2 regions of the Citrobacter pasteurii genome follow, and region 2 is predicted to be linked to the other one. Evidence: predicted binding sites of a transcription regulator. Region 2 holds the regulator's gene; the other holds the start of a gene.
The links. Region 2 encodes PurR, which represses purine synthesis genes. Its sites were predicted from a motif close to CANGCAAACGTTTGCNTG; they were not measured.
Positions count from the first base shown of each region.

Region 1: the regulator PurR is predicted to act here: its motif matches at 9,776-9,793, upstream of purM (phosphoribosylformylglycinamidine cyclo-ligase).

Region 1 covers NZ_CP077262.1:1,687,631-1,703,668, reverse strand. Annotated here, with positions in the region: gene iadA (beta-aspartyl-peptidase) at 1-565, opposite strand, end outside; gene I6L54_RS08220 (YjiG family protein) at 577-1,038, opposite strand; gene I6L54_RS08215 (nucleoside recognition domain-containing protein) at 1,040-1,699, opposite strand; gene I6L54_RS08210 (AI-2E family transporter) at 1,866-2,930, opposite strand; gene bepA (beta-barrel assembly-enhancing protease) at 3,157-4,620, shown strand; gene arsC (arsenate reductase (glutaredoxin)) at 4,743-5,102, shown strand; gene I6L54_RS08195 (DnaA inactivator Hda) at 5,137-5,838, opposite strand; gene uraA (uracil permease) at 5,934-7,223, opposite strand; gene upp (uracil phosphoribosyltransferase) at 7,320-7,946, opposite strand; gene I6L54_RS08180 (6-phospho-beta-glucosidase) at 8,129-9,559, opposite strand; gene purM (phosphoribosylformylglycinamidine cyclo-ligase) at 9,855-10,892, shown strand; gene purN (phosphoribosylglycinamide formyltransferase) at 10,889-11,530, shown strand; gene ppk1 (polyphosphate kinase 1) at 11,745-13,811, shown strand; gene ppx (exopolyphosphatase) at 13,816-15,357, shown strand; gene I6L54_RS08155 (sensor domain-containing phosphodiesterase) at 15,337-16,038, opposite strand, start outside.
Region 2 covers NZ_CP077262.1:2,913,985-2,930,022, reverse strand. Annotated here, with positions in the region: gene punR (DNA-binding transcriptional activator PunR) at 1-733, shown strand, start outside; gene purR (HTH-type transcriptional repressor PurR) at 730-1,755, opposite strand; gene cydH (cytochrome bd-I accessory subunit CydH) at 2,053-2,142, shown strand; gene I6L54_RS14295 (MFS transporter) at 2,320-3,489, shown strand; gene sodB (superoxide dismutase [Fe]) at 3,530-4,111, opposite strand; gene I6L54_RS14285 (C40 family peptidase) at 4,239-5,069, opposite strand; gene grxD (monothiol glutaredoxin 4) at 5,403-5,750, shown strand; gene rnt (ribonuclease T) at 5,804-6,451, opposite strand; gene gloA (lactoylglutathione lyase) at 6,546-6,953, opposite strand; gene nemA (alkene reductase) at 7,051-8,148, opposite strand; gene I6L54_RS14260 (TetR/AcrR family transcriptional regulator) at 8,203-8,802, opposite strand; gene I6L54_RS14255 (DUF1289 domain-containing protein) at 8,904-9,143, shown strand; gene I6L54_RS14250 (aldo/keto reductase) at 9,193-10,089, shown strand; gene sodC (superoxide dismutase [Cu-Zn] SodC) at 10,171-10,692, shown strand; partial or broken gene I6L54_RS14240 (FUSC family protein) at 10,668-12,708, opposite strand; gene I6L54_RS14235 (efflux RND transporter periplasmic adaptor subunit) at 12,705-13,568, opposite strand; gene I6L54_RS14230 (DUF1656 domain-containing protein) at 13,571-13,807, opposite strand; gene slyA (transcriptional regulator SlyA) at 14,000-14,440, shown strand; gene slyB (outer membrane lipoprotein SlyB) at 14,489-14,956, opposite strand; gene anmK (anhydro-N-acetylmuramic acid kinase) at 15,231-16,038, shown strand, end outside.

The DNA.
Region 1 (16,038 bases), 1.2 Mb from region 2:
ATCCACCAACCCGCGACTGCGCCGCCATGTTCGCCAGCGCCGAGGTGTCCGGGGCAGAGGAACGATGGTCCGAAACCGCACATTTCACGCCAATAACTTTATCGATCAGCGCCACGTCGCGATCGATACTGCCGGTGATGGTCGGAGATGGCAGAGAATAGGCCCCGGTCAGCATCCATGCGCTGATGCCTTCAAACTCCAGCGCACGTGTTTTCGCCAGCAACGACTCAGGATGACGGGTAATCCCGTCCGTTCCCAATAATCCCACGACGGAAGTGATACCGGCTTCAACCAGTCGCGACAAGCGCACTTCAGGCGTACGGGTATGTGGCCCTGCCTCTCCGCCGCCGCCAATCAGATGGACGTGCTGATCGATAAACCCCGGGCACACAATCGCACCGTCAAGATGGATGCACTCGCAGCCGGGGAAGTCTTCAGGAGAAATCGACGGCGCGATGGCAACAATTGTACTGCCAGACACCAGAATATCCTGGCGGCCTAAATCTTCCGGCGCGTACACGTGTCCCTGCTGGAACAACGTCAAATTAAGAATGGAACAGTTCATAACCTTCCTTGTCAGGCAATTACCTGCATAACCCAAATAGAGAGCAGCGCATTAATAACGCATACCGCAATAATCAGCGAGTAATAACGAGGATGGACCCCCGCAGTCCCCAGACAGCGTCCCACATTTTGCACCGGATTGCCCATCAGGTAGATAGCCGGCAGCAATACAGTCGCATCATGTCCCGAAAGCGTACCAGCAACAACCAGACTGGCACAAACGCCGACGCCGCCTCCCATACTCATCACCGCCGCCAGCAGCACGGTGGCAGATTCCCCCGGTAGCCCCCACAGCGCCATCACCGGTTCGCACACCCGCCCGACAATCTCGAGCAATCCCGTCACCTTCAGCGCCTGAATAATCACAAACGCCATCACCACGTTAGGTAACAGGCTGGTTGTAGCAATTGTAAACCCGCGCCGTGCGCCATCGATAAACATATCCATGACGTTTTTACGTACCTGCGTTGTCATCTCAGACCTCCTGCTGCAGACGGCGGTTTTCCAGCTGCGCTATCCACAGACGCAGCAGATTCGCCCCCACAAATTTGAAGACAAGGATCACCGCCAGCGGCGTAATCACCGGCACGGTAACCATCGTAAACAGCGCAGCACCCGAGGAAAAATAGTTGGTAATACACGCGCTGCCGCTGGTTTGCCAGCAGGCAAATATGGCGCGTTCCTGTTCAGTAATAATGCCCTCTTCCGCCATCTCTTTGGTCATCCCTGCTGCAGCATCGGTATTTTGCAAATTCGCAATCAGCGCCAGCGAACAAACACCCGGAATACCGAGTAACGGGCGCAGGACCGGCGTCATCAACTGTTGCGCCGCGCGCAAACCGCCCAGCCCTTCAGTGACGGAGATTATCCCGAGAGAAAGAATGACGGAAGGTGCCAGCTCAAGCGCGAATAAGAAGCCGTCTTTGGCCCCCATCCCTCCAGAGCCGCGAAAAGAGACCGCCGTATCGCCTGCGGCATTAATCGACCCAAACGCGCCGTTGAGGACGGTGAAGTCAAAAACTCGCCACCATTCGGTACTTTTCGCAAACATGCCGGAAAAAAGAATAATCGTAATAAAAAAAGCGAGATAACCGCCCCATCCCGCCTTTTGCTGCGTGTGTGTGTTGTGACCCATGTTGTTCTCCTGTTGGCCTTATTCCTTGCGTGACGAAAAAACATCACGAGGGCCAAATTAAAGACAAACACGGAGAAAAACGATACCGGAGGAAATTATTCAGAAAGTGAGGATAGAGGTCAGACAAGTTCAGTTCCGACGGCATGGCGCCATCGGAACTGATGGACTAGCGATCGTCAACCGTCTGACCATCCGGCCAGGCATGCACCACGGCTTTGATTAGCGTCGCCAGCGGAATGGCAAAGAATACCCCCCAGAATCCCCACAGACCGCCGAAAATAACAACCGACAGAATAATCACCAGTGGGTGCAGGTTTACGGCTTCGGAGAAGAGTACGGGAACCAGCAGATTGCCGTCCAACGCCTGGATTATCAGGTACACGGCGAAACAGCTCCAGAACTCCGTTCCGAGTCCAAACTGAAACAACGCCACACCAACAACCGGAATCGTTACCACAAACGCGCCGATGTACGGGATTAGCACAGAGAACCCCACCAGCACCGCCAGCAGCAGAGAGTAGTTAAGGCCAAACATCAGGAAGCCCAGCCAGGTTGCAACACCGACCACCACCATCTCCAGTACTTTACCGCGGATATAGTTGGTGATTTGCTGGTTCATTTCTTTCCAGACTTGTCCTGCCAGTCCACGATTTCGCGGCAGCACCCGGCGCACAGCATTCAACATCTGGCTCTTATCCTTCACCAAAAAGAATACCATCAGTGGGACAAGCACCAGATACACCGCCAGCGTCAGTAAACCGACCAGTGAAGCCAGCGAATATTTCACCACCGAATCGCCCATGGTGAGCATTCGCGAGCGCATATTCTCCGCCATCGCATCAATGATGCCCGCATCCATCAGCGCCGGATAACGTCGCGGTAAGGTAGCGGCAAAGTCAGACAACTTGTTGAGCATGCCAGGCATATCGCGGATCAGATAGATGCCTTGCTGCCATGCGACCGGCATTACCACAAACGCCATCAGCAGTAAAATGCCGACAAACACCACCAGCACAATTGACGTCGCCCAACGCCGCGAGCAACCGATATTTTCCAGCCGGGCGGTAGGCCATTCCAGCAGATAAGCCAGCACAATCGCGACCAGCAGCGGCGCTAACAGACCACTAAAGAAGAACAGGATGCCAAAACCGGCAACCAGAATAATCAGCAAGGCAATAGCCTCAGGGTCGCTAAAGCGGCGGCGATACCATTGCGTCAACATTTCGAGCATAAAACCTTCCCTGAACCTCAATAGCGGGATTGCGATCCCGAATTGTATCGAAATGTCACAAAAAAGACTTCGCTTTTTATGGCTGATTACGCAAAGTGAAAAGACATTTTTCCTGGGTGTTCATCGTCAGGTTTCGCAGTTACACTCGCTAAGCTTGCGGAGTGTGAACGATACTTCACGGCATTGGTCAAATGGCTATCTCAAAAAAGAATACAGGACAGAGGTTATGTTCAGGCAGTTGAAAAAAAACCTGGTTGCTACCCTCATTGCTGCACTGACCGTCGGTCAGGTTGCGCCCGCATTTGCTGATACTGCGGACACCCTGCCTGATATGGGAACGTCGGCAGGCAGTACGCTTTCAATTGGACAAGAAATGCAGATGGGCGATTATTACGTTCGCCAGCTGCGCGGTAGTGCGCCGTTAATTAACGATCCGTTGCTGACCCAATACATTAATGCTCTGGGGATGCGCCTGGTTTCGCATGCAGATTCGGTAAAAACACCCTTCACTTTCTTTTTAATTAACAACGATGAAATAAACGCCTTCGCTTTTTTTGGCGGCAACGTTGTATTGCACTCCGCACTGTTCCGCTATTCCGATAACGAAAGCCAACTGGCGTCGGTAATGGCGCACGAAATTTCTCACGTCACGCAGCGCCACCTGGCGCGCGCGATGGAAGATCAGAAACGTAGCGCACCGCTGACATGGGTTGGCGCATTAGGCTCGATTTTATTAGCGATGGCCAGCCCGCAGGCAGGGATGGCGGCGCTAACCGGTACGCTGGCGGGTACGCGCCAGGGAATGATTAGCTTTACTCAGCAGAACGAACAGGAAGCAGATCGCATCGGTATTCAGGTGCTGCAACGTTCGGGATTCGATCCCCAGGCCATGCCGACGTTCCTCGAAAAACTGCTCGATCAGGCCCGTTACTCTTCGCGTCCGCCGGAAATTTTGCTGACTCACCCCCTGCCTGAAAGCCGCCTGTCGGATGCCCGTAACCGCGCCAACCAGATGCGCCCGGTCGTAGTACAATCTTCAGAAGATTTCTATTTGGCCAAAGCGCGCACCCTGGGCATGTACAATTCAGGCCGCAACCAGTTAACCAGCGATCTACTGGATAACTGGTCGAAAGGTAACGTGCGCGAACAGCGCGCTGCGCAGTATGGCCGGGCGCTGCAAGCGATGGAAGCCAGCAAATACGACGAAGCACGTAAAGCGCTACAGCCGCTGCTCGCGGCAGATCCGAATAATGCATGGTATCTCGACCTGGCAACAGATATCGATCTCGGCCAGAAGAAAACCAGCGATGCCATTAATCGCCTGAAAAACGCCCGTGACCTGCGTACCAATCCGGTACTGCAGCTCAACCTGGCGAATGCCTATTTACAGGGCGGACAAGCCAAAGAGGCGGCAACCATCCTGAATCGCTATACGTTTAATCATAAAGATGACACCAACGGCTGGGATCTGTTAGCCCAAACGGAAGCCAATCTGAATAACCGCGATCAGGAACTGGCGGCGCGCGCGGAAGGGTATGCCCTCGCCGGACGTCTTGATCAGGCGATCTCGATGCTCAGCAACGCCAGTGCTCAGGTGAAACTAGGCAGCCAGCAGCAGGCCAGATACGATGCCCGTATCGACCAACTGCGCCAACTGCAAGAGCGCTTTAAACCGTACACCAAGATGTAATTATCGAACCCTTGCCGGATGGCGACGCTGTAGCGTCTTATCCGGCCTATATCAGACGCGATTGTAGGCCGGATAAGGCCTTTAGGCCGCCATCCGGCAGTATTGTTATGCAAGGAGAAGTCATGTCAGACGCGATTAAAATCTACCATAACCCACGCTGCTCCAAGAGCCGTGAAACGCTGGAATTACTGAAGTCCAACGGCGTGGACCCGGAAGTGGTGTTGTATCTGGAAACGCCGGCTGATGCAGCAACCCTGCGTGAACTTCTGCAGATGCTGGGTATGTCCAGCGCGCGTGAGCTAATGCGCCAGAAAGAAGATCTCTATAAGTCGCTTAACCTGGCGGACAAAAATCTGAGCGAAGATGCGCTGATTCAGGCAATGGTAGAAAACCCAAAACTGATGGAGCGCCCGATTGTGGTAGCGAAAGGTCAGGCACGGATTGGTCGCCCACCTGAGCAAGTGCTGGAAATTATTGGTTAATCTTAAGACTGCCGCAGTTTTTCGGCTGCGGCACTTACAGCTTCAGTATCTCTTTTACGAACGGAATGGTCAGCTTACGCTGGGCGGTGATCGATGCGTGATCAAGCTGATCCAGCGTCATAAACAGCGTACGCATTTCCCGATCCAGACGCTTAAGCAGGAAGCGGCCCACATCTTCCGGCAGTTCAAACCCACGTAGCCTTGCGCGTAATTGCAACGCCTGCAGTTTATCTTCATCAGAAAGCGGCTGTAGCTTGTAGATTTGTCCCCAGTCCAGACGCGAAGCGAGATCTGGCAATCCCAGATTCAGCTGTCTTGGTGGACGATCGCCGGTGATCAGCAGGCGTGTTTTCCCCGACTCCAGGATACGGTTGTAGAGATCAAAGATCGCCATTTCCCACAGCGAATCACCGGCCACACATTCGATGTTATCGATGCATACCAGCGATAAATGCTCCATCCCGTCGAGCACCTCGGGGACGAACCAGGTGCGTTTGTCGAGCGGCACATAGCCTACCGCATCGCCGCGCGCGGACAGTTCCGCACAGGCTGCATGCAGCAAATGACTACGGCCAGCACCTTCACGCGACCAGAGATAAATATACCCGCTATGTTCCTGACGCAGCACGTTTTGCAGTGCAGCCAGTAAAGAGGAGTTATCCCCCGGCCAGAAACTTGCGAAAGTTTCGTCATCAGGAAGATAAAGTGGCAAAGAGAGCTGTGCCGGTGTGTTCAGAGATACCTCAACCCAGGATTTCATAAAATCGCGTTGAGTTTAACACAGAAATGCGTCGCGATAGAACCGGGCAGCATTGCTACCCGGTCAGAGACTTAGTGTTGCGGGCTGTCAGCATCTTCAGCATCGAGGACAACTTCTTCCGGGCGCAGCAGGCTGATCACTTTGAAAATCAGGCTCAGACAGACACCCACAATGGTCGCCAGCGCCATGCCTTTCAGCTCAGCAGCACCGATGTGAACTTTCGCGCCGCTGACGCCGATGATCAAAATGACCGAGGTCAGGATCAGGTTCTGTGCTTTGTTATAGTCAACTTTTGACTCGATCAACACGCGAATACCGGAAGCGCCAATCACGCCGTACAACAGCAGAGATACACCGCCCATGACCGGCAGTGGAATGATTTGGATCGCCGCCGCCAGTTTACCGACGCAGGAGAGCAGAATGGCGAAAATCGCCGCGCCGCCAATAACCCAGGTACTGTAAACGCGGGTAATCGCCATAACGCCGATGTTCTCGCCGTACGTGGTGTTCGGCGTAGAACCGAAGAAGCCGGAGATCACCGTCGACAGACCGTTAGCAAACATAGATCGATGCAGGCCAGGATCGCGAATCAAATCTTTTTTCACGATATTCGCCGTTACCACCAGGTGCCCGACGTGTTCAGCAATAACCACCAGCGCCGCAGGCAGAATGGTCAGAATAGCGACCCATTCAAAGCGCGGCGTGTAAAACGTTGGCAGAGCAAACCAGTGAGCCTGCGCTATCGGCGTGGTGTCCACAACGCCCATCACGAAGGAGAGCGCGTACCCAGCCAGCACCCCAATCAAAATCGGGATAATCGCCATAAAGCCACGGAACAGTACGGAACCAAATACCGTCACCGCCAGCGTCACCATTGAGATGATGATGGTTGTTGAGTCTGGCGCTTGTCCTTCAGCAGGCAGTAATCCCGCCATACCCGCAGCGACACCCGCCAGCTCCAGACCGATGACGGCAACGATTGCGCCCATCGCCGCAGGCGGGAACATGACATCCAGCCAACCAGTACCGGCCTTCTTAACGATGAACGAAACCAGGCAGAACAGGATGCCACACATAATGAAACCGCCCAGCGCCACTTCATATCCTAGCGGCAGCAGCAGCAGAACCGGGGAGATAAACGCAAAGCTTGAACCGAGGTAAGCCGGAATTTTACCTTTACAAATAAAGAGATACAGTAACGTACCAATGCCGTTAAACAGCAGAACGGTAGCTGGGTTGATATGAAACAGGACTGGCACCAGTACCGTTGCGCCAAACATGGCGAACAGGTGCTGCAAACTAAGCGGGATTGTCTGTAAAAGCGGCGGTCTTTCACTCACCCCGATAGCACGGCGCGTCATAGTGTTTTCCTCTGAGTGTTGTTTGTTATTAGCGATTGGGTTGTTTTATTCAAAAAAAAGCCGACTCTTAAAGTCGGCTTTTTTTTATTTATTCATTTACTTGGTACCAAAAATCTTATCGCCGGCATCGCCGAGCCCAGGAATAATGTATCCGTGCTCGTTCAGTCCCTGATCGATGGAGGCGGTGTACAGCTCGACATCCGGGTGCGCTTTTTCCAGCGCCGCGATACCTTCCGGCGCGGCAACCAGTACCAGTACTTTAATGCTGCTGCAGCCTGCTTTTTTCAGCAGGTCGATGGTAGCGATAACGGAACCGCCGGTTGCCAGCATCGGGTCAACGATCAGCGCCATACGCTCATCAATGTTAGAGACCAGCTTCTGGAAGTACGGAACCGGCTCCAGCGTCTCTTCATTGCGGTACATACCCACCACACTGATACGCGCGCTCGGAACGTTTTCCAGTACGCCTTCCATCATGCCCAGGCCCGCACGCAGGATTGGCACAACGGTGATTTTTTTGCCTTTGATTTGGTCAACTTCAACCGGACCGTTCCAGCCTTCGATGGTCACCTTTTCGGTTTCCAGACCAGCGGTTGCTTCATAAGTCAGCAGACTGCCAACTTCCGAGGCGAGTTCACGAAAGCGTTTAGTGCTGATGTCGTTTTCACGCATCAGTCCCAGCTTGTGTTTGACGAGTGGGTGTTTGACTTCCACGATCTTCATACTCTTCTCCTTTCCTCAGACGAGTGGCAACCACAAAAAAATCGCCGGATTATACCGCTTTTCGTCTCTGGCGCAACACTGGATACGCTTGATATGGATCAACCAAAATCGTTTGCGTCCGGATGATGAGTATAAAACAAGCCCCGCTATAAGTGCGGGGCTTGTTATCAATGCTATGAATTTTATAGGTTTTCAGCATTAGTTTGGATGACGTTTCGATACCAGGAAAAAGATTTCTTCGGCGAGCGTGCTAATGTCCCACTCCCGTCATTATTTTTATCAACATAGATAAAGCCGTAGCGTTTTTTCATCTCCCCCGTCCCGGCCGAGACTAAATCAATACAGCCCCACGGGGTATAGCCCATCAGATCCACGCCATCTTCCACCACCGCTTTTTTCATTTCGCGGATATGCGCGGCCATATAGTCAATACGATAGGAATCATCCACCGAGCCGTCGGCCTGCTGCACGTCAATCGCACCAAAGCCGTTTTCTACAATAAACAGCGGCAACTGATAATGGTCCCAGAACCAGTTCAGCGAATAGCGCAGACCGACGGGATCAATCTGCCAGCCCCAGTCCGATTTCTGCACGTACGGGTTAGAAACCAGACTTTTCGACTCGTCGTAATCCAGCTGTGGGTTGTCCGCCGTTGCCTGGGTCGCGAAAGACATATAATAGCTAAAGCCGATGTAATCAACGCAGCCCTCGGTCAGCGCCTGACGGTCTTCCTCGGTGATATCCAGTTCAAAGCCACGACGGGCAAAGTAATTGAGAAGATGCTGCGGGTATTTGCCGCGCACGTGTACGTCAGTGAACCAGTAGCGGCGATGCATGGCGTTCATCGCCATCATCATGTCGTTCGGCGCACAGGTCAGCGGATAAATTGGGCACATCGCAATCATGCAGCCAATTTGCAGCGTCGGGTTAATCTCGCGTGCGGCCTTTACTGCCAGCGCGCTGGCTACCAGCTCATAGTGCGCCGCCTGGTACATGACCGGTTCGCGATCTTCACCGGGCAGGTATTTCAGACCAGAGTTAGTAAAGGGCGCGAAGTCTTCGTGATAATTTGCCTGATTGTTAATCTCATTAAACGTCATCCAGTACTTCACTTTGTGCTGATAACGAGTGAAAACCACCCGGGCAAAACGGACAAAAAAGTCGATCAGCTTACGGTTGCGCCAGCCGCCATATTCCGTCACCAGATGGTAGGGCATCTCGAAGTGCGACAACGTAATCACCGGCTCAATGCCATATTTCAGGCATTCGTCGAACAGATCATCATAGAACTGCAGGCCAGCTTCATTAGGTTGCGCGTCGTCGCCTAAAGGGAAAATCCGCGTCCAGGCAATGGAAGTGCGAAAACATTTAAACCCCATTTCAGCAAACAGCTTGATGTCGTCTTTATAGCGATGATAAAAATCGATGGCATCGTGGTTAGGATAGTTTTTACCGGCAATCACACCGTCAGTAATTTCACGCGCTACGCCGTGTGCCCCCGCCGTCATGACATCGGCAACGCTAATACCTTTACCGCCCTCCCGCCAGCCACCTTCCAGTTGATGAGCGGCGACAGCTCCACCCCACATGAAATCTGCTTTAAATCCTGACATCCCCTTCCCCTATCGTGATGAGTCTGCGCAAAACACTCTCAGTGAGGTTCGTAACAGAAAACAGAAACCGGTTTCAGTACGATACTGTGCATTCGGCTGGCAGGTTTCAAGCACAAGACTGTACCCGGTTTCATTTTCGTGGCGCAGTTCAAACAAATAGATAAATGATTGTAAAATGCTGAAAAAATCAGCAGATAAAACTTGATGCAGAGCAGGCTCGCAAACGTTTGCTTTCCCTGTTAGAATTGCGCCGAATTTAACTTTTACTGCAAGTAAACATGTGGGGAAGCAGGCAGTGACCGATAAAACCTCTCTTAGCTACAAAGATGCCGGTGTTGATATTGATGCAGGTAATGCTCTGGTTGATCGAATCAAAGGCGTAGTAAAGAAAACGCGTCGTCCGGAAGTTATGGGTGGTCTGGGTGGCTTCGGTGCGCTGTGCGCATTGCCGCAAAAATATCGTGAACCGGTACTGGTTTCCGGCACTGATGGCGTTGGCACAAAACTGCGTCTGGCGATGGATCTGAAACGCCACGACACTATCGGCATTGACCTCGTCGCAATGTGCGTCAACGACCTCGTGGTTCAGGGCGCTGAGCCGCTGTTCTTCCTCGACTACTATGCAACCGGCAAACTGGATGTGGACACCGCAGCCAGCGTCATTAACGGGATTGCCGAAGGCTGCCTGCAGTCTGGCTGTGCGCTGGTCGGTGGGGAAACAGCTGAAATGCCGGGGATGTACCATGGCGAAGATTACGACGTGGCAGGTTTCTGCGTCGGCGTCGTCGAAAAATCAGAGATTATCGACGGTTCTAAAGTGGCTGACGGCGACGTACTGATTGCGCTCGGCTCCAGCGGTCCGCACTCCAACGGCTACTCTCTGGTGCGTAAAATTGTTGAAGTCAGCGGTTGTGACCCGGAAACCACCGAGCTTGCAGGCAAATCGCTGGCCGATCACTTGCTGGCTCCGACCCGCATTTACGTAAAATCCATTCTGGAACTGATCGAGAAGGTTGATGTGCATGCCATTGCCCATCTGACCGGCGGCGGCTTCTGGGAAAATATTCCACGCGTTCTGCCGGACAACACGCAGGCCGTGATCGACGAATCTTCATGGCAGTGGCCAGCCGTCTTCAACTGGCTACAAACGGCGGGTAACGTCAGCCAGCATGAAATGTATCGCACCTTTAACTGCGGCGTAGGCATGGTTATTGCCCTGCCAGCTCCGGAAGTGGACAAAGCCCTGGCTTTGCTCAATAAGAAAGGTGAAAACGCATGGAAAATCGGTATCATCAAAGCTTCTGATTCCGAACAGCGTGTGGTCATTGAATGAAAAACATTGTGGTGCTCATTTCCGGCAACGGAAGCAATTTGCAGGCGATGATCGACGCCTGCGAACAGAAAAAAATCAATGGCACCCTACGTGCAGTATTCAGTAACAAGGCCGATGCGTTCGGCCTTGAGCGTGCACGCGAAGCGAATATTCCGGCGCACTCGCTGGAAGCCGCCCAGTTTGCCAGTCGCGAAGCCTTCGACCGCCAGCTGATTCAGGAAATTGACGCTTATTCACCTGATGTCGTGGTGCTGGCCGGTTATATGCGCATCCTCAGCCCGGCGTTTGTCGCGCACTATTCTGAGCGATTGCTGAATATCCACCCGTCTTTATTGCCGAAGTATCCAGGCCTGCATACGCACCGCCAGGTGCTGGAAAATGGCGATGAAGAACATGGAACCTCCGTCCACTTCGTCACCGATGAACTGGACGGTGGGCCGGTTATTCTCCAGGCTAAGGTTCCGGTATTTGAAGGCGACAGCGAAGATGATGTCACGGCACGGGTTCAGGCCCAGGAACATACCATTTACCCGCTGGTGGTAAGCTGGTTTACCGATGGTCGCCTGAAGATGCGTGATAACGCAGCATGGCTGGACGGCGTTCGTCTGCCGCCACAAGGCTACGCCGCCGACGAATAATAAAATCCGACCTGTAAACCGGATCTCACCCTCCGGTCTACAGGCATAAATACCTTTTCCGGTTAACATCTCCGGTATTCATCTACGCTCCCCCTTTCTCTTTGCTATCAGACGGTTTATTGTCATATTTTTCTGGCACAGTTGGACATCTGAGAGCAATGCTCGCCATAATAAATCGGTAGTGTCCCGTGAATGAAACGGAGTAAAAGTGGTAATGGGTCAGGAAAAGCTATACATCGAGAAAGAACTCAGTTGGTTAGCGTTCAACGAACGCGTACTCCAGGAAGCTGCTGATAAATCAAACCCGTTGATCGAACGGATGCGTTTCTTAGGCATCTATTCCAACAACCTCGACGAATTTTACAAGGTTCGCTTTGCCGAACTGAAGCGCCGAATCATTATTAGCGAAGAACAGGGTTCAAACTCTCACTCCCGCCACCTTTTAGGCAAAATCCAGGCTCGCGTATTAAAAGCCGATCAGGAATTTGACGGCCTGTACAACGAGTTGCTGCTGGAGATGGCGCGCAACCAGATTTTCCTCATCAACGAACGTCAGCTATCGGCCAATCAACAGAGCTGGTTACGCCATTACTTCAAGCAATATCTTCGCCAGCACATTACGCCGATCCTGATTAACCGCGAGACGGATTTAGTTCAGTTCCTGAAAGACGACTACACCTATCTGGCGGTGGAAATTATCCGCGGCGATACAATCCGCTACGCGCTGCTGGAAATCCCTTCTGATAAGGTTCCCCGTTTTGTGAACCTGCCGCCGGAAACCCCGCGGCGTCGCAAACCGATGATCCTGCTGGACAACATCTTACGTTACTGCCTTGACGACATTTTCAAAGGGTTCTTTGATTACGATGCGCTGAACGCCTATTCGATGAAAATGACCCGTGACGCCGAATACGATTTGGTGCACGAGATGGAATCGAGCCTGATGGAGCTGATGTCATCCAGCCTGAAACAGCGTCTGACCGCAGAGCCTGTACGCTTCGTCTATCAGCGCGACATGCCCAATGCGCTGGTTGAGGTACTGCGTGAAAAACTGACAATTTCTCGCTACGATTCGATTGTGCCCGGCGGGCGTTATCATAACTTCAAAGACTTTATTAACTTTCCCAACGTTGGCAAAGCTAACCTGGTGAACAAACCCCTGCCGCGTCTGCGCCATATCTGGTTCGATAAAGAGAAGTTCCGTAACGGCTTTGATGCAATCCGCGAGCGCGATGTACTGCTGTATTACCCGTATCACACCTTTGAGCACGTTCTTGAACTGTTGCGTCAGGCTTCTTTCGACCCGAGCGTGCTGGCGATAAAGATCAACATCTACCGTGTGGCAAAAGACTCGCGCATCATCGACGCAATGATCCATGCCGCGCATAACGGTAAAAAAGTCACCGTAGTGGTGGAATTGCAGGCGCGCTTTGATGAAGAAGCCAACATTCACTGGGCCAAGCGTTTGACTGAAGCGGGCGTTCACGTCATCTTCTCCGCGCCGGGCCTGAAAATTCACGCCAAACTGTTCCTTATCTCGCGTAAAGAAGGTGATGAAGTCGTGCGCTATGCGCATATCGGGACGGGCAACTTCAACGAAAAAACAGCGCGCCTGTACACCGACTACTCTTTGCTGACCGCTGATTCGCGTATCACCAACGAGGTTCGTCGGGTGTTTAACTTCATCGAAAACCCGTATCGTCCGGTGACGTTCGATTATCTGCTGGTTTCTCCGCAGAACTCACGCCGTCTGCTGTACGCGATGATCGACAAAGAGATCGCCAATGCGCAGCAAGGGCAGCCTTCCGGTATCACGCTAAAACTGAACAACCTGGTCGATAAGGGCCTGGTTGATCGTCTCTATGCGGCCTCAAGCTCAGGCGTACCGGTTAATTTGTTGATTCGCGGTATGTGTTCTCTGATCCCAAATCTGGAAGGTATCAGCGACAACATTCGCGTGATAAGCATTGTCGACCGCTACCTTGAACACGACCGGGTTTATATTTTCGAAAACGGTGGCGATAAGCAGGTATACCTCTCCTCCGCAGACTGGATGACCCGCAATATCGACTATCGCATCGAAGTCGCCACCCCGCTGCTTGACCCTCGCCTCAAACAGCGCGTGCTGGATATTATCGATATCCTGTTCAGCGACACGGTGAAGGCTCGCTTCATCGATAAAGAACTCAGTAATCGCTACGTACCGCGCGGAAACCGCCGCAAAGTTCAGTCACAATTGGCGATTTACGACTACATCAAATCACTCGAGCAACCTGACTAACGCTATGCCAATACACGACAAGACTCCACGACCGCAGGAATTTGCTGCGGTCGACCTTGGTTCAAACAGTTTCCATATGGTCATTGCCCGCGTGGTTGATGGCGCAATGCAGATTATCGGACGACTGAAACAACGCGTTCATCTGGCGGATGGCCTCGGCGAAGATAACAAGCTGAGCGAAGAGGCAATGGAGCGCGGATTAAGCTGCCTGTCCCTGTTCGCCGAACGTCTGCAGGGCTTTCCCCCGTCAAGCGTATGCATCGTGGGAACCCATACTTTGCGTCAGGCGCTGAATGCGACCGATTTTCTCAAGCGAGCGGAAAAAGTCATTCCCTACCCGATTGAGATTATCTCCGGTAACGAAGAAGCCCGACTGATTTTTATGGGCGTGGAACACACTCAGCCGGAAAAAGGCCGCAAGCTGGTTATCGATATCGGCGGCGGTTCAACAGAACTGGTGATCGGCGAAGATTTCGAACCCAAGCTGGTCGAAAGCCGCCGTATGGGCTGCGTCAGTTTTGCCCAGATGTATTTCCCGGGCGGTGTCATCAGCCGGGAAAACTTTCAGCGTGCCCGCATGGCGGCAGCGCAAAAGCTCGAAACCTTAACGTGGCAGTTTCGCATTCAGGGCTGGAATGTCGCAATGGGCGCGTCAGGCACGATTAAAGCGGCACACGAAGTGCTGCTGGAGATGGGTGAAAAAGACGGTTTTATCACCCCTGAACGCCTGGACAAACTGACATCTGAAGTGCTGAAGCATGCCTCATTTGATGCGCTCAGCCTGCCGGGGCTGTCAGAAGAGCGAAAAGCGGTATTTGTTCCCGGGCTCGCGATTCTGTGCGGCGTGTTTGACGCGCTGGCGATCCGCGAACTTCGCCTTTCTGATGGCGCACTACGCGAAGGCGTACTGTACGAGATGGAAGGACGTTTTCGCCACCAGGACGTTCGCAGCCGTACCGCCAGCAGTCTGGCGAACCAGTACAACATTGACAGTGAACAGGCCCGGCGCGTGCTGGAAACAACGATGCAAATGTACGACCAGTGGCATACGCAACAGCCCAAACTGGCCAATCCTCAACTGGAAGCATTACTGCGCTGGGCAGCGATGCTGCATGAGGTTGGGCTGAACATCAACCACAGCGGCTTACATCGCCACTCTGCTTATATCTTACAAAACAGCGATTTACCGGGGTTTAATCAGGAACAACAACTGATGATGGCAACATTAGTTCGTTATCATCGCAAAGCGGTGAAACTGGATGACCTGCCTCGCTTTACGTTGTTCAAGAAAAAACAGTTTCTGCCGTTAATTCAGCTATTGCGCCTGGGCGTACTGCTGAATAATCAGCGCCAGGCGACCACCACGCCACCAACCCTGACTCTGATAACTGATGACAACCACTGGACCTTACGCTTCCCGCATGACTGGTTTAGCCAAAATGCGCTGGTGCTGCTCGATCTGGAAAAAGAGCAGCAATACTGGGAGGGCGTAACCGGCTGGCGTCTCAAAATTGAAGAAGAAAGCTCACCCGATATCGCCGCATAAACTCTCAGCAGGTGCCAGTTCAGCTGGCACCTGTTCTTCCAGCGTTTCATGCAATGGCAGGGGTTTACCAATCAAATATCCTTGCAGGTAATCAATTCCCAGCGAAATCACCGCACTGCGTATTTCTTCAGTTTCGACATACTCCGCAACCACCTGCATTCTTTTCATCCTCGCCAGGTGGCAAATAGAGGCCACAATTTGATAGTCGAGGCTGTTCGAAACGATATTGCGAATAAAGCTGCCGTCAATTTTCAGGATATCGGCACTCACATTCTTCAGTCGCGCATAGCTGGCGTATCCGGTGCCAAAATCATCAATCGCAATCTGACAGCCCATAGATTGCAGTTGCAGTAACGTTGCCTGTGCCTGTTCCGCATTGGTTAAGGCGTTGCTTTCCGTAACTTCAAAAATCAACTGCCACGCTTCAACCTTGTACTTAACCAGTAACTGATTGATATCATGTGGAAGTCGGGCGCGACATATCGACGTAGGTGATAAGTTAATGGCAAACCGACGGGCAGGCATTTTTTCCCGATTCTGCGCCATAAACTTCAGCGTGTTTTCAATCACCCACATATCGATGCTGGACGACAAGCCAAACTCATGCGCGATCGGCAAGAAGCAATCAGGAGGGATGGTTTCACCGTCATCTCCTGCAAGGCGCAGCAGGATTTCATGATA
Region 2 (16,038 bases):
AGAAGGCCGGTCTGTTATCAAAAAAATGCAGATCACCCGTCAGCAATGTCAACAAATCGCCAATGGCTGGCGAGGACAACTGGCGATTGCGGTAGATAATATTGTGCGTCCAGAACGGACCCGACAGATGATTGTGGATTTCTACCGCCATTTCGATGATGTAGAACTTCTGGTCTTTCAGGAGGTGTTTAATGGCGTCTGGGACGCGCTTTCGTATGGTCGCGTGGAGTTAGCTATCGGAGCAACGCAGGCCATTCCGGTAGGGGGGCGCTATACGTTCCGGGATATGGGAATGCTGAGCTGGAGTTGCGTGGTGGCCAGTCATCATCCGTTGGCGGCAATGCCAGGACCGCTCAGTGACGATACGTTGCGCAACTGGCCATCGCTGGTACGCGAAGATACGTCCCGCACACTGCCGAAACGTATTACATGGCTGCTGGACAACCAAAAACGCGTCGTTGTGCCTGACTGGGAATCCTCGGCTACCTGCTTGTCAGCCGGACTCTGTGTCGGGATGGTGCCGACGCATTTTGCAAAACCGTGGATCGATGGCGGTAAATGGGTGGCGTTACAGCTGGAAAATCCGTTCCCGGATGCCGCTTGTTGCCTGACCTGGCAGCAGAATGATACGTCGCCTGCACTGAGCTGGTTACTGGACTACCTGGGGGATAGTGAGACGCTGAATAAAGAGTGGCTGCGGGAGCCGGATGAGGCTCCCACACAACAGTCTTAACGACGATAATCGCGGAATGGACCGTCGGCAACGGAACGACGCTCTATCAGGCGTGGGTGCACCTCGATAGACTGCGACTCTTCACGTTTATTCACGATTCGGTCTAACAGCATGTTGAAGGCCGTTTCACCCAGTGAATCTTTTGGCTGATGGATGGTTGTCAGCGCAGGGGTGAAGTAACGGGCGTTGCGCACGTTATCGTAACCGATAACTGAGATATCCTGCGGTACGCGCAGCCCCATCTCGTCTGCAGCACACAGCGCACCCATCGCCATAATATCGCCACCACAGAATACGGCGGTTGGGCGATGCGACTGGGAGATGATTTGCTGCATAGCGCGGTAGCCGGATTCAGGTTCGAAATCACCCTGCACAATCCAGTTTTCGGGGACTTTAATCAGCGCTTCTTCCATCGCTTTCATGAAGCCAGCCAGGCGGCCTGCGCCGGTATTACGCTCCATAGGTCCCGGGATCACGCCGATCTCACGATGACCGCGTTCAATCAGATACCGGCCCGCCATGTAACCGCCTTCGAAGGCGTTATCAATGACGGTATCGGTAAAGTCGGCTTTGGCCTCGCCCCAGTCCATGACCACCATCGGGATATGGCGATACTCTTCGAGCATGGAAAGCAGTGATTCCGGATACTCTGAACACATTACCAACAGGCCATCAACGCGCTTTTGCGCCATCATCGACAGATAAGCCTGCTGTTTTTCGAGACTGTTCCAGGCGTTGCCCAGAATCAGCGTGTAGCCTTTCTGGAAACAATTTTTTTCAACTGCCTCAATAATTTCAGCGAAATAGGCCGCTTCGCTGCTGGTTGCCAACAAACCGATCGATTTGGTGTGATTCACCTTCAGGCTACGCGCTACTGCGCTCGGAGAATAGTGCAGTTCTTTAATCGCTGCCCAGACAGCGTTGCGCGTTTCTTCCGCGACAAAGCGCGTTTTGTTAATTACGTGTGATACGGTTGTAGTGGAAACGTTTGCTCGCTTCGCTACATCTTTAATAGTTGCCATTACATCTCACTCCAGACCATATCCTAAGCTCCTGAGAATACTCCAGGTAAACGTTTGCCTTCACACACCCTCAACGCAACGTCAGGGTTGCGGCACGCCGGGAAAACGACACGGAACGTCAGGAAGGGGTCAATGGCCGGTACGCTAATCAAGTAAGCGTGGAATTTTGTCTGATCTTAACGAAAAGGGGAAGAGTTAAAAGCAGTTATCAATATAAATCGTGAGAGATTTTTGCTTTCAAGTGTGTAAAAATGCGCAATATCACTTTTTGTGTGGGAATAAAAAGGAGAAAACTTGATGAGCACCGATCTGAAATTTTCGTTAGTGACGACCATAATTGTTCTGGGCCTGATTGTCGCGGGTGGCCTGACTGCAGCACTGCACTGATTTCCCCCGAGGGAGTTCGCTCTCCCTCATCCTTTCTGCTTACCTTTTTCGTCCTATTTTTTGCAAATAAGCAAAAGTCTTTTGCAGTTTTGTTAACTTTATTAATTTTGCGATCAATGTCATGCTTTTGACTCTTATGATGTGTCGTGCCAAGGCTCGACGTTACGGAGTCGATAGATGAAAATAAATTATCCTTTACTGGCGCTGGCGATCGGAGCGTTTGGCATTGGCACCACCGAATTTTCTCCCATGGGATTGTTACCCGTCATTGCCAAAGGCGTGGATGTTTCAATTCCGGCAGCAGGGATGTTAATCAGCGCGTATGCGGTAGGCGTGATGGTTGGCGCACCGCTGATGACATTACTTCTGTCCCATCGTGCGCGTCGCAATGCGCTTATCTTCCTGATGGCCATTTTTACGTTGGGTAATGTGCTTTCGGCGATATCTCCGGATTACACGACGCTGATGCTGTCGCGCATTTTGACCAGTCTTAACCACGGGGCATTTTTTGGCCTCGGTTCGGTTGTGGCGGCAAGCGTTGTCCCCAAACATAAACAGGCCAGCGCCGTTGCGACGATGTTTATGGGGTTAACTATCGCGAATATTGGCGGTGTTCCCGCGGCAACCTGGCTTGGGGAAACCATCGGCTGGCGAATGTCCTTTATGGCGACGGCGGGACTGGGTGTTATCGCGATGGTCAGCCTGTTCTTCTCGTTACCGCAAGGCGGGGCTGGTGAGCGCCCTGATGTGCGCAAAGAACTGGCGGTGTTAATGCGTCCACAAGTGGTGTCAGCTTTACTGACGACCGTTCTGGGGGCCGGTGCGATGTTTACGCTTTATACCTACATCTCACCCGTGCTGCATAGCATTACTCATGCTACGCCGGCGTTTGTCACCGGTATGCTGGTGCTGATTGGCGTTGGGTTCTCTATCGGTAACTATCTGGGCGGTAAACTGGCTGACCGTTCGGTTAACGGTACACTGAAAGGCTTTTTACTGTTGCTGATGATGATTATGCTGGCGATACCTTTCCTTGCTCGTAATGAGCTGGGTGCGGCCGTGAGTATGGTGGTGTGGGGCGCAGCAACGTTTGCGGTGGTTCCGCCGCTGCAGATGCGTGTGATGCGCGTTGCCAGCGAGGCACCTGGATTGTCATCGTCAGTTAATATTGGCGCGTTTAATCTGGGGAATGCCCTGGGAGCGGCGGCTGGTGGGGCGGTAATTTCCGGAGGGTTGGGCTACAGTTTCGTACCGGTAATGGGGGCGATGGTGGCAGGGCTTGCGCTACTGCTGGTCTTTGTCTCGGCAAGGAAACAAGCGGAAGAAGTCTGCAACGCAACGAATTAAAAACAAAAACGCAGAAGGGAATCCCTTCTGCGCTGTCATTTTATGCTGCGAAGTTTTTCGCAACAAATTCCCAGTTCACCAGTGCCCAGAAGTGTTCCAGGTAGCCAGGACGGGCATTACGATAATCGATGTAGTAAGCATGTTCCCACACGTCAACGGTCATCAGCGGCGTCGCGTCAGTCGTCAGCGGTGTACCTGCGTTGGAGGTGGACACGATAGCCAGTTTGCCATCCGTTCCTTTTACCAGCCAGGTCCAGCCAGAACCGAAATTCTTGATAGCGGCATCGGTGAATTGAGCTTTGAAGTCTGCAAAGCTGCCAAAGGAGGCGGTAATCGCTTCGGCCAGTTTACCGGTCGGCTCGCCACCTGCGTTTGGTGCCAGGCAGTTCCAGTAGAACGTGTGGTTCCATACCTGTGCAGCGTTATTGAATACACCACCTTCAGAGCTACGTACGATCTCTTCCAGTGATTTACCTTCAAACGCGGTGCCTTTAATCAGGTTATTCAGATTAGTCACATAGGTTTGATGGTGTTTGCCATAGTGGTATTCCAGCGTTTCGGCAGAAATGTGCGGTGCCAGAGCATCTTTGGCATACGGTAATGCAGGTAATTCGAACGACATTGCTTCTCTCCTTATTATTTATATTGAGTACACACAATAGCCTCATTGTGAGTAAGGATAGGGTAGCAAATTGAAAGGTTATGCAAAAGAAGAACTTACCCTACAGCATATTCTGTAGGGTAAGTTTTTAGCGAATTGTTTTCGGCGTCATCACACGGCGAGCGCCCACGTAGTGGCGTTGCCAGTAATCTTCGCTCAGAGAGGTTATTTGAATTTCCTGACCGCTGCGTGGAGACTGGATAAATTTACCATTGCCGACATAGACGCCAACGTGGTCGGCGGTACCGCGACCTTGCGTGCGGAAGAAGACCAGATCACCGTTTTTCAGTTCACCACGTTCAATCGGCGCAGCGTCGCGCAGGTGATACATTTCATTAGCGGTACGCGGAATGCGGAATTTCACCAGATCTTTGTATGCGTAATAAACCAGCCCGCTGCAATCAAAACCGGTTCTGGGTGAGGTGCCCCCCCAACGGTAAGGTTTGCCGATTTGGTTCATCAGGGTAGACATGGCGGTTTTGGTCGCTTTCTGTACTTTCACTTTATGTACATCAGCAACGGCTGTTGGCGCAGTCGTCTTCACTTTTACACAACGTGGCTTATGACCTTTGCGCGGGGTACATTTTTCAGTCCAGATGACGGCGGGAGGGTGCATTGCCGCTGTTTTACTGCGACGGTTTGCTGTTTTCGTCGATTTTGCCGGAGTCGCTGTGCGTTTTTTTGAGGAGGAAGCTGTTTTCGTACTGGTTTTACTGGTGTTTTTTGTCGCCGTTTTCTTGTTGGTTTTTGTTGCTTTTTGGCTGGCTGTTGCGCTTTTCTTTTTATCTACCGTCTTGACGGTGTGGGAAGCGGTAGGTGTCGCCCTGGCCTGCTTGGAAGCATGAGCCATAGGCGTAAAAGGCAGTGTGGTAAAAAGTAAAGCACAGAGCGTGATCGAGATTCGGTTTATCCGCGCCACTGAGCAGTCCTCTGGTAAGGCAGGTCTATCGTGCCTGCGTGTGATTTTCAAAACTTGACGATTCTAATCTATAGAAAGAGGGAAAGTTAATAGCTTTTTTCGTTTAAAACTGCGTTTCGTAACCGACCGCAAAAAAAAACAGCAATTCAGGGCGTAATTGGTGAACAGATAATCAAATCCACAGGCTTCATGCGGATAAATGAGATTGTGAATGCAACTTTTAACGACAGGCGATAAAATAATATCGCGTAATGAAAATGTTATTTTCCGTTACCTGCCTGACCCGCTACAATGCAGACTACTGCCGTAAAAGAAGTTTAAGGAAGCAAGATAATGAGCACCACTATCGAAAAAATCCAGCGCCAGATCGCTGAAAACCCGATTCTCCTGTACATGAAAGGTTCCCCAAAACTGCCAAGCTGCGGTTTCTCTGCTCAGGCAGTGCAGGCGTTGTCCGCCTGTGGTGAACGTTTTGCTTATGTTGATATTCTGCAGAACCCGGATATTCGCGCCGAGCTGCCGAAATATGCCAACTGGCCGACTTTCCCACAGCTGTGGGTTGATGGTGAACTGGTAGGCGGCTGTGACATTTTAATTGAAATGTACCAGCGCGGTGAGTTGCAGCAGTTGATTAAAGAAACTGCGGCGAAATACAAAACCGAAGAGCCGGACGCTGAGTAATTTTAGCGGAAATAAAAAAGCGACCTGTGATGGTCGCTTTTTTTATGCCGCCGTTACGCCTCTTCGGGCACTGGCAGAGGCCAGCCGCCGAGGCGTTTCCAGCGGTTAACAATTTCGCAAAACAGTACGGCCGTCCGTTCGGTATCATACAGCGCCGAGTGCGCCTGATTCCCGTCAAATTCCATTCCTGCTGCCAGACAGGCTTTTGACAGTACTGTTTGCCCCAACGACAGGCCGCTTAATGCCGCCGTATCAAAGGTGACGAAGGGGTGAAACGGATTACGTTTCAGTGAGGCGCGCTCTGCTGCGGCCATCATAAAACTGTGGTCGAAAGTAGCGTTATGCGCCACCATGATCGCCCGATTGCAGCCGCTGTCTTTAATCCCTTTGCGCACCATTTTGAAGATGGCGTGCAGTGCGTCATATTCGCTGACCGCACCACGTAGCGGATTGTTAGGGTCAATACCGTTAAAGGCGAGGGCTTCCGGCTGTAAATTCGCCCCTTCAAACGGCTCTACGTGGAAATGTAACGTCATGTCCGGCATCAGCCAGCCTTGTTCATCCATTTTCAGTGTGATGGCGGCAATTTCAAGCAGCGCATCGGTTTTGGCGTTAAATCCTGCTGTTTCGACATCAATGACGACAGGATAAAAACCACGAAAACGGTCACACAGACCGGAAAGTTGAGCGTTATCGGACATCTGGGTCTCTTAATACGGGAAAATTGCAGCGCGTATTATGGCAAAATGATGAGTATAAAACTACGGGCACAGACGATCTGCGCCCGAGGGGAGGTTAGTCGCCCAGGCCGCGGCCGGCGTCTTTCTCTTCGATCAGCTCAATTTTGTAACCGTCCGGATCTTCAACGAACGCGATCACTGTTGTGCCGCCTTTTACCGGGCCCGCTTCACGCGTCACGTTACCGCCGTTTTGACGAATACGTTCACAGGCCTGTGCCGCGTTATCTACGCTCAGGGCGATATGACCGTAGGCTGTGCCCAGCTCATACTTATCGACACCCCAGTTATAAGTCAGTTCGATCACCGCTTCGCTGGTTTCCGGGCCGTAGCCGACAAAGGCCAGAGAGTACTTGTATTCAGGGTTTTCGCTGGTACGCAGCAGCTTCATGCCCAGCACGTTGGTGTAAAACTCGATGGAACGCTGCAGGTCACCCACGCGCAGCATGGTATGAAGTAAACGCATCTTTTTCCCCTTCGAAAATGGCTAATACATTCAAAATGTTGTTTTAGTATAGCGGCGTTATAACGCCGCTATCAATGGCAGAACTGAGTTTGTGAGGTTACAGGGTAGGATAATCGGTATAGCCTTCAGCACCGCCGCCGTAGAAACTTTCCGCACGCTGTGGATTGAGCTCGGCTTTACGCTGTAGACGGGCAACCAGATCCGGGTTAGCAATGTAAGCACGACCAAAGGCAACAGCATCGATCAGACCTTTCTCGATCAATGATTCGGCTTTCTCTGGCGTATAGGCGCCCGCGCCAATAATCGGACCGTGGAAACGCGCGCGAACTTTCTCGCGAAACGCGTCTGAATACGGTTCTCCGCCAGCCCAGTCTGGCTCGGACATATGCAGATAAGCAATGCCGCGCTTGCCCAATTGTTCGATCAGGTACAGAGCATCAGCCTCTTCATTCGGGCCGTTGTCGACGTTCTGGAACGAGCCGATAGGGGAAACACGGATACCAATGCGATCGGCACCCCATTCTTTAATACCTGCATCGACGACTTCCAGTACCAGACGAGCGCGGTTTTCAACGCTACCGCCGTATTGATCGGTACGCTGGTTTGAGGTTGGAGACAAGAACTGGTGCAGTAAGTAACCGTGAGCAGAGTGCAGCTCAACCAGGTCAAAACCGGCTTCACGCGCATTGGCAATCGCCTGGCGGAAATCATTCACGATGCCTGGGATTTCTTCGGTTTCCAGCGCACGTGGCATTGAGGTATCGGCACGTGTGGCCAGTCCATTTTCATCGCGCAGAGAAGTTCGGGTCCCGGCACTGATGGCGGACGGCGCAACCGGAGCCTGACCGTTTGGCTGCAGGCTGGAGTGGGAGATACGCCCGGTATGCCACAGCTGAACGGCAATATGGCCCTGCTCAGCGTGTACAGCCGCCGTAATCTTTTTCCACGCAGCAATTTGTGCATCACTGTGCAAACCTGGCGCTCCGGCATAACCTTTCGCTTGCGCTGAAATCTGTGTAGCTTCGCTAATGATCAGCCCTGCACTGGCACGTTGGCGATAGTACTCGGCCATCAGCGGAGTAGGGATGTCGCCCGGCTCAATGCTGCGCAGACGCGTCAGTGGCGCCATGAATACGCGGTTCGCTGCCGTAATGGCGCCCACTTTCAGTGGGGAAAACAGTTTTTCAGATGACATGTGGCACTCCTGAATAGACCGGTCGTCTAGTAATAAGGGAAATAAAAACGCCTGTTAAACGGCAGGCGTTGTAATGATGGTTTTAACGTGAGCCAGCGCGTTTTCCAGCGGTGTGGCACTACGTGATATTTTGGCCTGCAGGTTGGCGCCCAGCCACAGCGCATACAGCACCTGTGCCTGCTGTAACGGCTCGCCAACAAAGGACAGACAGTGATTGCCCCGACCTTTCTCCAGCGCCTGCGCTAACAGTGCAATAATGTGCCGCGCGCCTTTATCCATCGCCGTGCGCATATCCTCTGATAGATCGCACACTTCGGCAGACAGCTTAACGGTTAAACAGCCGCTGATAATCCCGTGCTGGCTAAACTGGTTCAGGGTTTCCTGATAGTAGGCCAGGATGCGGTCGCGGTAATTCCCCGCCCCTGTGTCAAAATGCGTAGCCAGTCGCTGATGATAGGCCGCATAGTGGCGTTCCAGCATCGCGACGCCGAACGCTTCTTTAGAGCGAAAATAGTGATAAAACGAACCTTTAGGAACTTCAGCGGTTTTCAGTAGTTCGCTTAAGCCCATGCCGGTGAAGCCGCGCTGCATACACAGCAGTTCGCCAGTCGCCAGCAGATGTTCGCGTGTATCGTGTTCAGTGACTTTGTTCATGGGAAGAAGTGTAATAGACCAGTCGGTCTAATGCAATAGCCCTTGCGAGAAATTCAGTTAACGTCTTCAATAAGTATATCAATCTTACTACAGGAGGGGATGTGGCCGAACAGCTGGAGTTTTTCCCCGTCCAGAGCCCATGCCGTGGAATATGTCAGTCCGACGAACGCGGCTTTTGCCGTGGCTGTTTTCGCAGTCGGGATGAGCGTTTCAACTGGCAAAAGATGAGCGATGCCGAGAAGCAGGAAGTGCTGCGGCTTTGTCGCCAGCGCCTGGTGCGTAAATTACGCGCAAACAAATCCAACCCGCCGGAAGAACCGCAACAACCTTCACTCTTTTAACAGCGTAATTGCGTATACTCGATGCACATTCACTTATAAGGAAGCTGCTATGGTTCAGCGTATTACTATTGCGCCGCAAGGCCCGGAATTTTCGCGCTTTGTGATGGGGTACTGGCGTCTGATGGACTGGAATATGTCCGCGCGTCAGCTAGTCAGCTTTATTGAGGAGCATCTCGATCTCGGTGTCACGACAGTCGATCATGCGGATATTTATGGCGGATACCAGTGTGAGGCGGCGTTTGGCGAGGCGATGAAACTGGCGCCGCACCTGCGTGAAAAAATGCAGATTGTTACCAAATGCGGTATTGCTACGACGGCGAAAGAGGAAAACGCGCTGGGTCATTACATCACTGACAGCGCCCATATTATTGCCAGTGCCGAACAGTCTCTGAAGCTGCTGGCAACCGATCGTCTTGATCTGCTGTTGATCCACCGCCCCGATCCGTTAATGGATGCAGACGATGTGGCGGAAGCTTTCAAGACATTACATCATAGCGGTAAGGTGCGCCATTTTGGTGTCTCTAACTTCACGCCATCACAGTTTTCACTGCTGCAATCGCGATTACCCTTTACCCTGGCAACCAATCAGGTCGAAATTTCACCTGTGCATCAACCTCTCCTGTTGGATGGGACGTTAGATCAGCTGCAACAACTGCGTATCCGCCCAATGGCCTGGTCTTGCCTGGGCGGTGGGCGTCTTTTCAATGATGACGCCTTCCAGCCGCTGCGTAATGAACTGACCGTGATAGCAGAAGAACTGAATGCGCAGTCCATAGAACAGGTAGTGTATGCGTGGATCCTGCGTCTGCCGTCGCAGCCACTGCCGATAATTGGCTCGGGGAAAATCGAACGTGTGCGTGCTGCAATTGAATCAGAGTCATTGAACATGTCTCGCCAGCAGTGGTTCCGTATTCGTAAAGCGGCGCTCGGTTACGACGTGCCTTAATCACGTATTCAGCGTTCTGTCGTTCAAATTTATGTCACTGGATTACACTTATCAGTCAGACACCTGGATGACGGAGGTTGTATGAAACGTTTGAGTTTAGCCATCATCACGTTATTGGCCTGTGCAGGTGCACAGGCTGCCAGTGAGAAAGTGGTGATGAATCTGGTGACGTCGCAGGGCGTTGGCCAGGAAATTGGTACTGTCACCATTGCCGAATCCGCAAAAGGGCTGGAGTTTACGCCTGATCTTAAAGCACTGCCGCCAGGTGAACATGGTTTTCATGTGCATGCTAACGGCAGTTGCCAACCCGCTATCAAAGAGGGTAAAGCCTCGGCAGCAGAATCGGCTGGCGGTCATTATGATCCGCATAAAACTGGCAAGCATGAAGGTCCGGAAGGCGCAGGCCACATGGGCGACCTGCCATTGCTGGTGGTAAATAACGAAGGGAATGCGACAACGCCGGTTGTTGCACCGCGGCTCAAAACGCTCGACGAGGTAAAAGGTAAGGCGCTGATGATCCATGTGGGCGGCGATAATATGTCCGATCAACCGAAACCGCTTGGCGGTGGCGGAGCGCGCTACGCCTGCGGGGTTATCAAGTAATCAACGGCTTAGCGTACCCGGCGGCGGCGCTTGTTCGAGCTGTGAAAGCGAGCAGTGTAGCCGCCAGACAAGCGCAGACAGTTCTTGTGCGGCAGGTTGATGATGGTGGGCGAGCGTATCGCAAATGCGCTGTAGCTCATTTAGCGTCGCATTCAGCGGTCGTTGCTGAACGCCACGTTCACTCATCACGTCGCGGAGCAGCGAGATACACACGTCTCTGACGCGAGCGAGCGGATCTGAACGCGCCTCCCAGGTGCGCAGTTGCCATACCACGTGTGAGCAGTTCAACAAAACCACCCCCCAACGCAATAGCCAGCGTCGTGCCAGCGCGTCCTGACTATTGCTAAGCTGGCTGACATGATGATAGGTCAGTGACTCAAACTCATTTTCACTGAGTGACGGATGGCGGCTAAGTTGATCGACAAAGTTACGCCGTAACGCGCGAATATGACGGCGGCCTTTTCTCGCATCAGAACCTGGCCGCAGAATGGCAAAAGCCAGCCACGACAGCGCGACGCCCGTGATCTTCGCCGTATTGTCATTCAAAAAACCTGCAAAATCATAGACGGGAGGATTGGTCACCGCGATGAACGATCCCATAAAAACGATCAGCTGTCCCCAAAGCCCCGCCAGTTTCGGCATCTGTAATTTTAACAACTGCATGGTGGCAAGCAGCGGGAAGAGAAACAGAATGAACTGCCAGAGATCGGTAATTTGTACCATCAGACCGAATTTCACCACAAAACTGAACAGCGATAGCAGGATCAACGTGCGCATCAGCAAAGAGAGTGATTTGAAGGGGGCCGCTACGGCGGAATACAACACGCAGCTGATGGCGGCAAGCGTCAGGGCCCCGGAGCCTGACTCCCATTGTGCGCCAATGCTCCACGCGCCGATCGCCATCAGCGTAATGAAGGTACGCAATCCGCTCCAGAGAGCCTCCGCGTTATCGGTATGACGGGCAAGACCCGGCGTACGCTCAACATTGATAGTATCGACCGTGGCACCCTTTTCCAGTAAGCGCAGATAATGGCTGCTTTTCAGATAGATACGGCAAAAATAGCGCAGACGCTGCCAGAAGGCGACGTGCCGATAGTCATGCTGATCGACGGGGCACAGCGGGGCGATAATCCGCGCGACGGCGTAGCTGTCGGTGTCGGGTTTTACCAATGCGCTCAGCAACTGCTCGATGACATCCCGGGTATTTGCCGGGGGATTGGGCCAGTTCAGTAGCATCCGCCGCAGACTGGAAATTACGCTGGTCAACCGCAACTGTTGGTGTAACAACGCATTGAGCAAGGTATTTTGACGGCGAAAACGGTAGTGGCTCCAGAACGCCTGAATACGTAGCAGATTCATTGTCAGGATTTGGCCGATCACCCCTTCATGGGCGGTGCGGATAGCATCTGTAGTTTCTGGCTGCCAGAGTAAACTGGCATGCTCCAGCAAACGTGCATGCATATTTTTCAATGCGGTCAGCAGCGTGGTGCCATCGGATGTACTGGGCAGGATCATCATCATCAAGCCACCACAGAGGATCCCGACGATGACTTCGCACACACGTGCCTGGGCGATATCCCACAGTTGCGTAACCTCTGTAATATGCACCATTGGAAACGCAATAATCGCCGCGGTATAGCCTGCCAGTTGAAAAGCGTAGGCCACGTTGTTGGTGAAATGCGCGCACGCCCAGGTACAAAAACCGATCCAGACTGACATGCTCAACAGAAACAGCCAGGGTTCATTGAGGGTATGGCCGGCTATAATCAATGCGGCCGTTGCACCAAGTAAACTGCCCGCGATACGCCCCAGGCTTTTGCTTATCACGCCACCAACGGTTGGAAAACTGACTACCGCTGCTGATGTCATCGCCCAGTAGGGTTCGTCCAGATTGAGGTAATAGGCGAAGGTTAGCGCCAGACACATCGCAATGGTATTACGCAGCGCGTAACGCCACTGTCCGCTCGTGGCTTTAAACCACGGCAAACTGGCTGGTGTCAGGTGGGGCAGTTTCATTTTTGCTGACCGATGGACACGCTACAGGTTGTCCCCGAAACCAGCGTAACATCGTGCGGAAGGGTATCAAATTCGATACGAACGGGAACCCGCTGCGCCAGACGAACCCACGGAACGTTTGGTTTAATGTCAGGAACCAGACCGGAATTACTTTCCACACTCTGATCATAAATAGCGCGACCAATGCTGGAAACGTGACCCTGTAACTTGATGTTGCCGCTGTAGAGTGTGATTAGTGCAGGTGCCCCGTCTTGAATGTGGCGTAGCTTGGTTTCTTCGAAATACCCCATGACATAAAAAGAGTGACTGTCGACCAGAGCAAACAGCGGTTTACCCGTTGAGGCGTAGTCTCCGGTACGGGTTGATAGATTGGTGACCCAGCCTGTGACAGGGGCTTTGACTACCGTTTGTGCCAGTTGCCACTGGGCATAGCGCAAGCTGGCCTGGGCTGTGGCAAAGGTCGCCTGCATGGCTTTTACATTGAGTAGTGCGCTGTCCAAATCTTCTGCTGAGATGAAATTTTGCGACAAATTGCGGCGACGTTTGGCTTCATTATCGGCTTTGGTCAGATCGGACTGTGCTTTAGCCAACTGAGCCTGTGCGTTCAGCTCAGCAATTTGGAAAGGGGTCTTGTCGATAACAAAAAGAACATCGCCTTTGTTAACCAGTTGATTATCTTTAATGTTGAGTTCACTAATGCTGCCAGAGATTTGCGGTGTGATGCTGACCTGTTCAGCGCGGACTTTTCCGTCACGCGTCCACGGCGATTGCATATAGTAATTCCACATCCACCACCCGGCGAGGACGGCAATGACAGCGACTATAATAGTGGAGAAGTATTTAACGGTTTTAAGCGACATAATCACCACGCAATCAACATGACAAAGGCCAGACACACGCAAAGCGTAAAGAGGGACAGATCCATTAACAGGGGATGCCAGATTTCGCCAGAATAGATCCAGTCGCGTAGCAGGCGATGAACAACCAGCCAGAGGATAAATCCTGCAACAAACGCCTTGAATATAGGGGGGAAGTAGACAGATGCTCCGATCATTAAATCTTGTAGGGGCAATCCTGTTGCATTAAACATAAACTTCACGGGCAAAATCCTTGGCGAAAAGAGCGTTGCTATAGGTTTAGCAAAAAAAGGGACAATGTGTCTCTGTAACGCATAATGTCTGAAAAAATGTCATCCGGTAAGCAAATTTGGCAATACATTTGTTTTGGGAATACAAATGCTGCACACTATTCTAAAATCAGCACAATAACTTAGCAAGCTAATTATAAGGAGATGAAATTGGAATCGCCATTAGGTTCTGATCTGGCACGGTTGGTGCGCATTTGGCGTGCTCTGATTGACCATCGCCTGAAACCTCTGGAGTTGACGCAGACGCATTGGGTTACGCTGCACAACATTCATCAGTTGCCACCGGATCAATCACAGATTCAACTGGCTAAGGCGATTGGTATTGAGCAGCCTTCATTGGTGCGTACGCTCGACCAGTTAGAAGAAAAGGGACTCATTTCACGACAGACTTGCGCCAGCGATCGTCGGGCAAAGAGAATCAAATTAACGGAGAAGGCCGAACCGCTGATTGCTGATATGGAAGCGGTTATCAACAAAACGCGCGGCGAAATTTTGGAAGGGATTTCAACTGAGGAGATTGATCTGCTGATAAAACTGGTCGCCAGACTGGAACACAATATCATTGAACTGCAGTCGCAGGGATAAAGCGATCAAAACGACGTGTGGCCAGAGGCTGACCACACGTGAATTCTATTAACGTGGAGACACGGTAACCTGGCTACCATTGTTAGCCATAACAACGCGCTGACCCGCAGAGAACTTGGTCGCACCCTGCTTCTGAACCACCATGATGGTATTACCGTCATCCTTACGAATTTCCAGTTCTACGCCCTGGGTTTTATTCATCGCGCCTTGTACGCCCTGGCCTGCTACGCCACCAGCAACCGCACCTGCAGCTGTCGCTAATGAACGACCGGTACCGCCGCCTACGGTGTTACCGAGGAACCCACCCAGCACAGCACCACCAATAGCGCCAATCACGTTTGCGTCGTCACCACCCTGGATTTGCACCGGACGAACATGAACAATCGTACCGTAGGTAACGTTCTGAACTTGTTTCGCTTCGGATGCGGTATACACGTCACCTGAAAGGCTATCATTGTTAACGCAGCCCGCTAAAGATACGCCCATTAATGAAACAATCAGCACACGTTTAATCATTTACAAATCTCCTTTGTCACCACGAAACGCTAATAAAGCACTCCTCATGGCTAAATTATATGGCATTTGTGAGTCTAAGGTCACATGTTCTACTGGAACAATATGAAAATCTTAACCGAAATCGGGTTAACCGAGTATAAACGAATCATTCATCACGGTGATGGAATTTAGCGGTTACTGGAAAGATTAACCTGCAAAAATCATCAAGGAAGCATGGAATTAGTCGACACTTTATGGTGGAGTGTCAAGGCTAATTTGCTAAAAAGGATGACGTATGAAATCGGGCCGTTTTATCGGAGTGATGTCTGGAACCAGTCTTGATGGTGTGGATGTTGTGCTGGCGGCGATAGATGAAACGATGGTTGCGCAGCAGGCAAGTCTGACATGGCCCATCCCCGTTCATGTAAAACAGGCCATTCTGGATATTTGTCAGGGGCAGCAACTGACGCTTTCCCAATACGGTCAACTGGACACGCAGTTGGGGCGTTTGTTCGCTGATGCGGTGAACGCGTTGCTGCAGCAGGAAAAATTAAAACCGCAGGATATTGTCGCGATCGGCTGTCATGGGCAAACCGTGTGGCATGAACCGACAGGAGTTGCGCCACATACGCTACAAATTGGTGATAACAACCAGATTGTAGCGCGTACCGGGGTAACGGTGGTCGGCGATTTTCGTCGGCGCGATATCGCGTTGGGTGGACAGGGGGCACCGCTGGTTCCTGCTTTTCACCAGGCGTTGCTGGCGCATCCAACGGAACGCCGGATGGTGTTAAATATTGGTGGTATTGCCAATCTGTCTCTGCTCATTCCAAAACAACCGGTTCGGGGGTACGACACCGGTCCGGGCAATATGCTGATGGATGCGTGGATTTGGCGGCAATGTGGCCAACCTTATGATAAAGATGCGCAGTGGGCCTGCTCGGGTACAGTGATTCTGCCGCTGTTGCAAACGATGCTTAACGATCCGTATTTTTCTGCACCAGCGCCAAAGAGTACGGGGCGCGAATATTTCAATTATGGCTGGATTGAACGCCATCTGGCGCAGTTTCCGGGAATTAGCCCACGAGACGTACAGGCGACGT